DNA from 2 places in the Pseudoalteromonas sp. GCY genome. Region 1 is predicted to be linked to the other one. Evidence: predicted binding sites of a transcription regulator. Region 1 holds the regulator's gene; the other holds the start of a gene.

Region 1 (6,151 bases):
CGAGTAAGCGAAGGCGATTTTGCTCTGCAACATCGATTTCGCGTTGTTTGTTGTGTTCTGCAATTGCAATTGCTTCGTCCGCTTTGAGGCGTGCTTCTTCGGCCTTTAAGCGCTCTTCATGCTTAACACGTTCAGCTTCAGCGGCTTCGCGAGCGCGCACCGACTCGATTTCACGGCGTTGTCTCGCGCTGGCATCTTCACGTTGGCGCTCGACTTCTGCGGCTTTTTCAAAGGCAGCTTGGTTTTGGTTGTCGATTTGCGCTTTTTCATCACATTTAAGCTGGTTAGTTTCTACGTTTTGGCGTGAGGTTTTTTCGGTAATACGGCGAATACCTTCAGCGTCAAGAATGTTATTTGGATCTAACTTGTCGATCGAGGTTTGTTCAAGATAATCAATTGCTACATCTTCTAACGTATAGCCAGATAAATCTTGTCCAATCACTTCTTTAATAGAATCTCGGAACTCATTACGATGTGTAAATAGCTCCTCAAAATTCATGCGCTTACCAACGGTTTTCAAGGCTTCGGAGAATTTTGCCTCAAATAATGCTTGTAAGGTTTCTGGTGCAGATGCGCGGGCACAGCCAACTTGTTTCGCAACGCGTAGGATATCTTCTTTGTTTTCGTTTACGCGAATGTAAAAAGTAATGGCGATGTCAGCACGGATATTATCTTTACAGATCAGGCCGCTGTTTTCACGACGCTCTAGTACCATGCGGTTAGTTGAAATATCCATGACTTCCATTTTATGGATCACAGGTAGCACAATGCCGCCCGTTGTCGTGACATCCGGCTCGTTTTTCATCTTGTTGATGATCAATGCCTGACCTTGTTCAACCTTGCGGTAGAACTTTCCAATCAGAAGTAGAATGGCAAAAATAATGACGATGGATATGCCCACGATTGCGAGCACCGGTCCGAGGTTGTTTAGAAATTCCATGTTTTTTCCTGCGTTGCGCTATGTTGTTTGAGTTGGTATTAGCTATGCCAACTCGTTCCTAAATTCCGTTATTTTCCGTACTATTACCAAGGTTTAGCCACAATCGTGTAGCTATGTGTAAGGGTGTCATGTTCGATAAGTAAGGCACAGTCTCCTAGTGTGAAAGTGTTATCTTCATCCGAGCGCACTTCGATGAGTTGCTCCGTTCCTTGAATATATACTCTGGCTTGACCGAAAGTGTTGCTAACTTTTGATGTTGCAATAACGCATTCGAGCCCAACCAGCGCTTGCTTAGAAGTGGTTTCTTGGCTTTCGAAAAAGCGTCGTAATGGCCTTACAATTACAGCGGTTAGTGGTAATGCAACAATGAGGCTGGCAAGCATAAATACCGTGCCCATCAGGTAGTAAAAAATGCCATTGCCCAATAGATAAGCAAAAAACTGTTGCACATAAATACTGATAATCCAACCCAGCGCGATGATTAAACTCAGTGAAATACTCACTGGGACGCCACCAAAAGCGACCTCCCAAAAAGAACCAGAGCTTGCGCCTTCGGCTTCAATATCAATATCGCCTTCTAAGATATCGATATCAGTAAAACCGAGTAAAGCAATTAACCAGAACAACAACACTATGAGTAATAGTGTTGAAAAAATAACAGTGGGAAACGTAAATGCAGTATTTAAAAATTCCATTGCTGTTCCTTAGTTCCTTGTATTTCCTTTTAAGCGGTTAAGTAAGTGAATTGTCCACTCAGCGCCATAAGGTGTCTTTGTGTTTATCAAGCGGTGAGTTCCGCATCATAGAATGTGAGATGATTGAGTGAAGCGAATAGCGTTCGTGTCCGGTAAGACGGAGACACTGTAGGAAACAAATCCGAGAAGCTAGTCAATCAGCTTAAAAACCATCCATGCGTAGTGAGAAAGCCTCACATGTGTTTCTAAAGTTGCCACAATTAGACATATTATGTCAAACGTTTTTTTGCTGTAAAGATAAGCAATTTATTCTGTTTATCGTGATAGTGGAAAGCGTGCTTGTTGGGGGAAAGTATCAAGGTAAGTGCTAAGTAAGTGCTAACTTGTGAGTTAGCACTAATAAAATAATAGACTAAACGTTATCGAACAGGGTTTTTACTTTATCTAAAGTAACGTCGATTTCAGATACTTTGGCAGGCGCAATAAAAATCGTGTCATCGCCAGCAATGGTACCTAATACGCCGTCTGCGGTGCCTAATGAGTCAAGTAGCCTCGCAATTAATTGTGCAGCACCAGGACTGGTTCGAATAATAATCATCATTTCGTTGTGCATAATATCAACGACTAACTGACGCAAAGGGCTTTTTGCTGTTGGAACGCTCATTTCAGCGGGTAAGCAGTAAACCATTTCTTGCTTAGCATTACGTGTACGCACAGCACCAAACTTGCTCAGCATGCGCGACACTTTGCTCTGACTGACGTTGTCAAACCCTTGTTGTTTTAGAGCATCAACAATTTCACCTTGAGAGCCAAAGTTTTCTTCTTTTAAAATGGCTTTAAATGCTTTGATCAGTGCTTCTTGTTTTTCTTGCGGCTGCATAGTCTGTCTTCTTTTACGGCTAATCTTTAAATTCTACACAAAACCGCCGAGATTCCCAAATTTGCGCGATCAAAATGGCAGTCGTAAAGCATAAGTGTACAAAGTGTCGCGATCTTTACACTTTTATTTAAGACATTAGTCAAAAAATCTCGAAAATAACCGTGATTAATTTGTGTTTAACAGCGCTTTTCATTATCTTTACTGCACACTCAATTTCACCTTCAAATTATGGAGAATCCAAATGAAAGTTGCTGTATTAGGTGCCGCTGGCGGTATCGGTCAAGCTCTATCTTTATTGCTTAAAAATGGTCTTCCAGCTGGCTCTGAGTTAGCGCTTTATGACGTTGCACCTGTTGTACCTGGTGTTGCAGTTGACTTATCTCACATCCCAACTGCGGTAAAAGTAGCGGGTTATGGTAAAGACGACCTAGACCCAGCTCTTGCTGGTGCTGACGTAGTGCTTATCCCTGCTGGTATGCCTCGTAAGCCTGGTATGGACCGCGCTGACCTATTCAACGTTAACGCAGGTATCATCAAGACACTTGCTGAAGGTATCGTTAGAAGCTGCCCTAAAGCACTTGTTGGTATCATCACAAACCCAGTAAATGGCACGGTACCAATCGTTGCCGAAGTGTTCAAAAAAGCAGGTACTTATGATCCAGCTCGCGTATTCGGTGTAACAACGCTTGACGTTATCCGCGCTGAAACCTTCATCGCAGAGCTTAAAGGCCTAGATGTTGCTGAAGTTAAGATCCCAGTAATTGGTGGTCACTCAGGTACTACAATTCTACCTCTGCTTTCTCAAGTTGAAGGTGTTGAGTTCACTGACGAAGAAGTTGCTGCACTAACGACTCGTATCCAAAACGCGGGTACTGAAGTGGTTGAAGCTAAAGCGGGTGGCGGTTCAGCTACACTTTCAATGGGTGCAGCAGCAGCACGTTTCTGCTTCTCACTAGTGAAAGGTCTACAAGGTGAAGAAGTACTTGAGTACGCATACGTTGAAGGTAACACAGGCGATGCAACATTCTTTGCACAGCCAGTTATCCTTGGTCAAAATGGTGTAGAGAAGTTACTTCCTTACGGTGAGCTAAGCGCGTTTGAGCAAAAAGCAAAAGACGACATGCTAGCGACACTTGAAAAAGACATCAAAGAAGGTGTTGATTTCATGGCGTAAGCCGGATTGATACAAAAAACCAGTCGCTTCACAGTGACTGGTTTTTTATGCCTGAGGTATAAGACCTCAAATGATTCTTCTTAGTGAAGAATACGTGCTCTGATAGTTCCTTCAACCGCACTTAACTCTTTCAACGCCACTTCAGAGTGGTCGCTATCGACGTCGATAACTACGTAACCAATAGATTCATCCGTTTGTAGGTATTGCGCCGCAATATTGATACCGTGCTGAGCGAACGCTTGGTTGATTTGCGTTAGTACGCCTGGGCGGTTTACGTGTACGTGTAATAAACGACTTCGGTTTGATAATTCAGGTAGAGAAACTTCCGGGAAGTTAACTGCTGTGACTGTTGAACCATTATCTGAATACTTCGCCAACTTGCCCGCGACTTCCACACCGATGTTTTCTTGTGCTTCTTGCGTAGAGCCACCAACGTGTGGGGTTAGCAGTACATTGTCAAACTCGCGTAGTGGTGAGACAAATTCTTCATGATTAGATTTTGGCTCAACGGGGAATACATCGATAGCAGCGCCGGAAAGTTTCTTAGCCGCTAATGCTTCAGCTAAGGCGTCGATATCAACAACCGTTCCGCGTGATGCGTTAATTAGAATTGCGCCTTGCTTCATCACTTCAATTTCAGCCATGCCGATAAGGTTTTTGGTCTGTGATGTCTCTGGCACATGCAAACTGACCACGTCCGCTCTTTGTAGCAATTGCGTAAGCGTGTGTAACTGCGTTGCGTTGCCGAGCGTGAGCTTATCTTCGATGTCATAAAACTCGACGTTCATACCGATATTCTCAGCCATAATGCCAAGCTGGGTGCCAATGTGACCATAACCAATAATACCCAGCGTTTTACCACGGGCTTCGTATGAACCGTCGGCAGATTTATCCCACTCACCGCGATGCGCCTTTGCGTTACGCTCAGGAACACGGCGCAGTAACAAGAGAATTTCACCTAGTACGAGTTCAGCCACAGAGCGGGTGTTAGAAAATGGCGCGTTGAATACGGCGATACCGCGTTTTTTAGCGGCATCCAAATCCACTTGGTTGGTGCCGATGCAGAAACAGCCAATAGCGACCAGCTTTTCAGCCTGTTCTAATACTGCTTCTGTAAGGTGAGTACGCGAGCGGATCCCGACAAAGTGAGCGTCCTTGAGCCGCTCGATCAGCTCAGGCTCCGGTAAGGATGTTTTAACGTAGTCTATGTTGCTATAACCGTTGCGCTTTAACGTCTCAACGGCGCTTTGATGTACGCCTTCTAACAACAAAATTCGAATTTTATCCTTTGATAACGAAACCTTGCTCATCTGTAATCTCACTAGTTGATTTTAGGCCCTTCTGGAGTGCCTGTTATTACAACGTCAGCGCCACGCGCGGCAAATAAGCCATTAGTCACGACGCCAACAATCTGGTTAATTTTTTCTTCAAGCGCTTTAGCTGCGCTAATTTTTAGGCCATGCACATCAAGAATGACATTGCCGTTATCAGTGATGACGCCTTGGCGGTATACCGGATCGCCACCTAGTTTTAGTAACTCTCTAGCCACGTAGCTACGCGCCATTGGGATCACTTCAACAGGTAGTGGAAATGCACCTAGAGTCTCAACATGCTTAGTATTATCAACAATACAAACAAATTTCTTGGCGACGGCTGCAACGATTTTCTCGCGCGTCAGTGCTGCGCCACCGCCTTTTATCATTTCGTTGGTGCTGTTGATTTCATCTGCACCATCAACATATACCGCAAGCTCTGACACATCGTTTAACTCGAAAACTTCAATACCAAGTGCTTTTAGCTTCTCTGTTGAAGCTTCAGAGCTTGATACTGCCCCTTTGATTTGATCCTTGATACTGCCAAGCGCATCAATAAAGTGGTTTACCGTTGAGCCTGTACCAACCCCAACAATGGTGTTTTCTTCTACATAGTTCAAAGCTGCCCATGCTGCGGCTTTTTTCATTTCATCTTGAGTCATAACGCTACACTTAGTTGTCATTGAAGTTGTATGGAGTATAACTCAATCAAAGTGTCAGCGTCATGGTCAAAAGCGCCTCAAAATGCGCTTAACTGTTTGCCTGCTCAATTATTTTTTGGCCAAGTGTATAGTTGGGTTGGAGTGAGGATAGTTGGGAGCGGTACATCCCAAGCTGCTGTTGGTAAGCTTGGAACTTGCTGGCAATCATGAGCAAGGCCAACAAGTGCTGGTTTAGCTCGCTGCTCAGCGTAGTGTAACGCTAATGTTCTATCGTAGTACCCACCGCCCATACCGAGGCGATTACCTTGCTCATCAAAAGCAACCAGAGGCATCAACAGTAAATCCAATGATGCAAGCGGTGCCACAGCTGAACAATCTAACTTAGGTTCCAAGATAGCATAGCGATTTGCCTTCATGGGTGAGTTTTTTTCATACTTCTGGAAGAGTAAATTTGCAGGATTGAAGGGGTGGATTACGGGTAAGAAAA
Region 2 (6,151 bases), 420 kb from region 1:
AAGGCGCTTGAAATGCCGCCAGGCTCACCAATTTAATCAAACGTGCACTTCGGAAATAGGGGCTCAGCAGCGCCCCTATTTTTATGCCTTCTTGACCATAGTATTGGTCGTAATGTGAGGGAAAGTTACGAGTTGACCAGCGATCGGAATTTCCATTGTGATATTTTGCGAATACTGCAGCTGCGTGAAGTTATCACTACCGTCAAGTGACTCAAGCCAATAGCTAATCGCGTAGCGACTAACTTTTGCATGTTGTTGTTCAAAGCCAATATTCGTGACTGGGATCCCTGAATGCGCGGTATCGACCTCAAGTAGAATAAATTTCTTGGGAGGAGAAACTTCTAAGGCATTATTTAAAGGCTGGTTTGGGTTGAGTGTAAAGTCAGGATTTAAGTTACCAACACTTTTGGTGGTGTATTGAGCTGTACTGATCCCATGGGGTAATCCCATAGGTAAAATATCATTTTGGCTCAGCATTGGGATCGTCGGGACACCAGTACCTGATTGAAAATGCCCACTGGCTAAAATGGAATTCCCGTGGGGAACTGACATTTGTTTTATAAAGTCATAAGTTTGAGTTGGCGCCACACTGTTTGGTACGGTTTCATTGCCAAGCCCTGGATTTTCACCATTGCCATACGGGCCAAGTAATTGCTTTGCGTCCGATAAATACAACAACGAACCATTTTCCGCATGGACTAGCTGATCTTTCGCTGGACCTTCTGCAAAATAAACTCTTTGTTCGTAAAATAAGGTATTAGCGACCTGTGTACCAAATCCTCCTCGATTTGGTGCGGTGCCATGGATGGCTGAGAAAGTAAGCTCTTCATAATAGGAGAAATTTTTAAGAATATAGCTGGCTTCTTGAGGTAGTGGCATTAAGCAGTAAGAAAATGGTTTGTCGGGGCCACCCAATCCTGAGTTGGCCAAGGGTTGGTTGGTCCAAGTGCCGACCAAGTGTTGCAGTGGACCTAAGCTGGTGGTTGGAGCTGCTGGGTTGCTCTGGACTGGATCAATAAGTAATGGTTGCGATAGGTCTGGTGGTGTTGTTTCAGTCACGGTTATATCCTCGCTAAATTGCTTGCGAGCACCTCGACTAATTCTAGGGCCTGTTGACCTTTTCTGCTGCAAAAACAAACTTGAAAGATCGACCGGCCCTAGATACTTTTGATTTGGCGCCCGCACTATGATCCCTGTCATGACCGCTCAGCGATGACGGGATCTTCAACCATCACTGCAATGCAGTTAGGTATAGTGCAGACTGTGAATATGGCAATTACATATCATTACAGCAATATCATTGCCTGAGTGTGAAGTGATGAACTCGCCAATCCGCTAAGCAAAGCAACTTTCTCTTATTAGCTGCTTAATAATATCCTGACTTGGCTGGATTTTTTCCATTGCTAAAAACTCGTTGGGTTGGTGTGCTTGATTAATTGACCCCGGTCCCATAACGATAGTTTCGCAGCCTAGCTGCTGTAGAAATGGTGCTTCGGTACAGTAGTTTACAGCAATTGCTTGTTGTCCTGACAGGCGCTCGGCCATTTTCACTAAAGCAGAATCCGTCGAGCCAGTAAAAGCCGGAATGGGTTCGTGCATATCTATAACCGAGACACTATTCGGATAATGTGTATTGATTGGTGCTACAGCTGCCGTGAGCATGGCTTGTAGCTCTTTGATGCTCAGACCAGGCAAAGGGCGCATATCAATATGTAGTTCACAACAGCCACAAATACGGTTGGCATTGTCGCCGCCATGAATGTGTCCAAGGTTTAAAGTTGGGTAAGGAATAGCAAAATGTGGAGTTGAATATTTATTCTTTAATTCTTCTCTTAACTTTAATAAATTTGCAATCACCTGATGCATGATTTCAATGGCATTTAAGCCGCGCTCTGGATCTGAGCTATGGCCTGAGCGACCAACGATGCGGATAGCGGTCGTCATATGGCCCTTGTGGGTAAATACTGGCACCATATCGGTGGGTTCACCAATAATACAGCGCGCCGGCTTCAAGCTTGGATGTTTTGCGATTTCCTGAGCACCAGCCATAGTGGTTTCTTCATCGGCGGTGGCTAAAATCATGATAGGTGCATTTTGCTGTAATTCATCAAGCTCTGAGATTGCATTCAATACGAAAGCAAAAAAACCTTTCATATCAATACTTCCAAGACCATATAATTTATTATCTTGCTCGCTTAATTTAAAAGGATCAAATTGCCAGCGGCTATCGTCGAACGGCACGGTATCCGTGTGGCCGGCCAACATTAATCCACCATCGCCATTACCTCGTCTTGCAATTAGATTATATTTTCCTTTTGCATGTTCAAGCTCTGTTACTTCGACGGTAAACCCTAACGTTTCGCACCACTGTGCGAGTAGCTGGATCACATTCTGATTGCTCATGTTGAGACTTTCTTCTAATGCACTGATAGATGGCGCGGCGATCAGTTGCTGATACATTTCCATAAAAGCGGGCAATTTCATAAAAATTCCTAAAATACTTATTCAAAGTTCTTGCATAAAAATATAAAGATGTTTAGAGTGAATATCAATTCACTTTTTTAGCATAAATATATTTTGGAACAGCAATGCGACGATTTGACTTCAACAATTAGCAGAACCAATCCTAATCAAACTTTTTTAATCTTGAGAACACTATGTTGAAAGTATCTATAATCGGAGCGAGCGGCTACAGTGGCGCTGAGCTTGCTAAGCTGGTTGCCAAGCATCCTGCCTTCACACTTGCGCATTGCTTTGTATCTGAGCAAAGCTTAGACAAACACAAATTCATCAGCGATTTATATCCAGAATATTCGGGCTTACTAGATATTGAGCTGCAACCCTTAAATGAGCAAGCTTTTTCGTTGATAGAGCAATCATCGGATTATGTGTGTTTATGCACGGATCACAAGGTTAGCGTAGAACTTGCACCGGTATTTTTACAGATGGGCAAACGGGTTTTTGACCTATCTGGAGGTTACCGTTTATCTAGCAATGAAGACTACGAAACTTACTACGGTTTTTCTCACCCACATCAAGACTGGTTAGCGCAAGCGCAATACGGGTTAGCTGAATGGTATGGCGATGCTATTAAAACGGCAAAGTTAGTAGCGGTCGCGGGCTGCTATCCGACGGCGGCACTCAATGCACTCAAGCCATTACAACAAGCTGATCTGATAACAGAGCAACCAGTTATCATCAATGCTGTTTCTGGTGTTACCGGCGCGGGTAGAAAAGCGAATGTCGCCACACACTTTTGCGAAGTATCTCTTGCACCATACGGTTTGTTTACGCACAGACATAGTCCAGAAATAGAAAAATACCTTGAACACCCAGTGTTGTTTACGCCGCATTTAGGGAATTTTAAGCGTGGTATCTTGGAAACGATCTACGTCACTCTGAAAGAAAATGTCACCTCAAATCAAGTCGATGCAGCTTATCAAGTGCTTGCCGATGAGCCGTTGATCAGATTAAAGGGGAGTCAACTTCCATCAATCAAAGCTGTTGAAAATCAACCTTTTGTTGATATCGGTTGGCAGCAAAAGGGCAATCAACTGATTGTAGTGGTCGCGATTGATAACTTGCTTAAAGGTGCTGCAGGCCAAGCTTTACAGTGTATGAACTTGGCGGCGGGACTTGAGCATTATCAAGGTTTAGGAGTATCTGCATGAGCAAACAAACTTGGGTGATAAAACTAGGTGGTGCGGTGTTGAATCAAGAGGGTGCAGCGCAAGCATTGTTTTCAGCTATCAAGCAAATTCAACAGGATGCACCACACAAGCAGTTTGTGATTGTTCATGGTGGCGGTGCGCTGGTTGATAAGTGGCTGACCGATGCCGGTTTTGCTACTGCAAAACATCAAGGACTGCGGATCAGTCCGCAGGAGCAAATGCCCTATATTGTTGGTGCACTTGCAGGCTGTGCTAATAAGCAACTGATGGCGGATGCCATTACCGCTGCGCTCAAGCCTGTTGGATTGTGCTTATATGATGCAGGGTTTTCCACAACTCAAAAGCTTAAAGCGCTTGGCCGTGTGGGTAGCTGTGAAGCGAGTGAAGGTGGCATGCTTGAAGCAGTGTTGGAGTTTGATAGGTTGCCTGTTGTTAGTTCAGTTGGTATTGGCGCTGACGGCCATTTATACAACGTGAACGCGGATGAAGCAGCAGCTGCTATCGCCAGTAAACTTGGTGCAGAACTTATTTTTATGACTGACGTTGAGGCGGTACTTGATGGCGATAAACAGCCATTAAATCAACTTAACGCGGAACAGATTTCAACGTTAATCGCGCAAAAGGTCATTGTGGGCGGGATGGAGGTCAAAGTTAAGACCAGTCTTCACGCTGCCCAACACTTACGACGAGGGGTGTACATCTCTAGCTGGCAAAAGCCAGAAAATTTAATTGCGTTGCTCAATGGTGAGCACGTAGGTACACAAATTCTGCCGTAGGAAAACATCATGACTAAGCATTTTTTAACTGGTTTGGAATTAGACCAAACTAAAGTTTTGAACTTATTAAAGCTTGCAAAAAATATTAAAAATCAACCGCAAGAATATAACCAAGCCTTAGCTGGCAAGTCGATAGTCACGCTATTTGAAAAGCCGAGCTTAAGAACGCGGCTGTCGTTCGATATCGGTATTCATAAATTAGGCGGCCATGCTGTGTATTTAGATCAGCAAAATGGTGCAATGGGTGCGCGTGAATCCGTAAAAGATTTTGCGCTTAATATTTCGACTTGGGCCGATGGCCTTGTGGCTCGTGTAAATCACCATAGTACGCTTGAGACGCTCGCTGAGTTTTCGTCTGTGCCTGTTGTGAATAGCCTATGTGATTTATATCACCCTTGCCAAGCGTTGGCTGATTTTCTCACCTTATTTGAAACTTATGATGATGTCAGTCAGATCAAAATCGCTTATCTCGGTGAAGGCAACAACGTAACACATTCATTAATGTTGCTTGCGGCAACATTAGGTACTGATTTTGTGGCGGTTTGTCCTAAAGGCCATTCTCCAGATGCACAAATTGTAAAGCAAGCTGAACAAATTGCAGCGGTAAATGGTGCCTCGGTTTTGGTCAGTGATCGGGTAGAAGCGGCGGCTGGCGCCAATGTGCTCTACGCTGATACTTGGGTTTCGATGGGGAATAAAACGCCACTTGAACAAGTGAAAGACACCTTTATGCCATATCAAATCAACCAACAATTGGTTGAAGCGTGTGGCGCACAAACCATTTTGCATTGCCAGCCAGCACATCGTGAGTTTGAAATTACTTCCGAAGTGATGGACGGGCCAAAGTCAAAAATTATTCAACAAGCTGAAAACCGCATGCATGCCCAAAACGCATTGCTGGTATCGCTGTTAAACAAAGATTACGTTTGAGGTTAAAGAACATGAGCAAGATTAAAAAAGTGGTACTGGCTTACTCTGGTGGATTAGACACATCAGCGATTGTGCCATGGTTAAAAGAGAACTACGGTTGTGAAGTTGTCGCCTTTGTTGCCGATGTAGGTCAGGGTGAAGAAGAACTGGTTGGGGTTGAAGAAAAGGCAATCGCATCGGGTGCCTCTGAGTGCTATATCGTCGACTTAAAAGAAGAAATGGTTAGCGACTATATTTATCCAACCCTAAAAACTGGCGCTATCTATGAAGGGACATATTTACTGGGTACTTCGATGGCGCGTCCTATTATCGCCAAAGCACAAGTTGAAATCGCTCGTAAAGTTGGCGCGGATGCACTTTCTCATGGTTGTACAGGCAAGGGGAATGATCAGGTGCGTTTTGAATCTTGCTTCTCAGCGCTTGCGCCTGACCTTAAAGTGATAGCTCCATGGCGTGAGTGGTCGTTATCAAGTCGTGAATCGCTGCTTGACTATCTGGCTGAGCGTAATATCCCTTGTGCAGCCTCTGCCACCAAAATTTACAGTCGTGATGCCAATGCTTGGCATATTTCTCACGAAGGTGGTGAATTGGAAGATCCATGGAATGAGCCAAGCGATCAGGTTTGGACCATGACTAATTCTCCAGAAGCCGCACCGGATCAGCCTGAATATGTGTCGGTATTAATCGAAAAGGGTGAAATCATCGGTGTTAACGGTGAGCGTTACAGTCCTTATCAGTGTCTAGTTAAGTTAAACGAGATTGCAGCACCGCACG

The links. Region 1 encodes ArgR, which controls arginine synthesis, uptake and breakdown. Its sites were predicted from a motif close to ANTGAATANNTATTCANT; they were not measured.
Region 2: a site for ArgR is predicted at 2,541-2,558, ahead of argC (N-acetyl-gamma-glutamyl-phosphate reductase). Genes of this name have one in related genera too.

Annotation. Positions count from the first base shown of each region.
Region 1 is NZ_CP068023.1:3,186,533-3,192,683, reverse strand. Features, by position in the region: gene JJQ94_RS19700 (SPFH domain-containing protein) at 1-940, opposite strand, end outside; gene JJQ94_RS19695 (OB-fold-containig protein) at 1,024-1,635, opposite strand; gene argR (transcriptional regulator ArgR) at 2,048-2,515, opposite strand; gene mdh (malate dehydrogenase) at 2,757-3,689, shown strand; gene serA (phosphoglycerate dehydrogenase) at 3,770-4,999, opposite strand; gene rpiA (ribose-5-phosphate isomerase RpiA) at 5,011-5,664, opposite strand; gene JJQ94_RS19670 (5-formyltetrahydrofolate cyclo-ligase) at 5,769-6,151, opposite strand, start outside.
Region 2 is NZ_CP068023.1:3,607,797-3,613,947, reverse strand. Features, by position in the region: gene JJQ94_RS21625 (zinc-dependent metalloprotease) at 1-36, shown strand, start outside; gene JJQ94_RS21620 (heme-binding protein) at 82-1,059, opposite strand; gene argE (acetylornithine deacetylase) at 1,336-2,484, opposite strand; gene argC (N-acetyl-gamma-glutamyl-phosphate reductase) at 2,661-3,671, shown strand; gene argB (acetylglutamate kinase) at 3,668-4,447, shown strand; gene JJQ94_RS21600 (ornithine carbamoyltransferase) at 4,457-5,377, shown strand; gene JJQ94_RS21595 (argininosuccinate synthase) at 5,389-6,151, shown strand, end outside.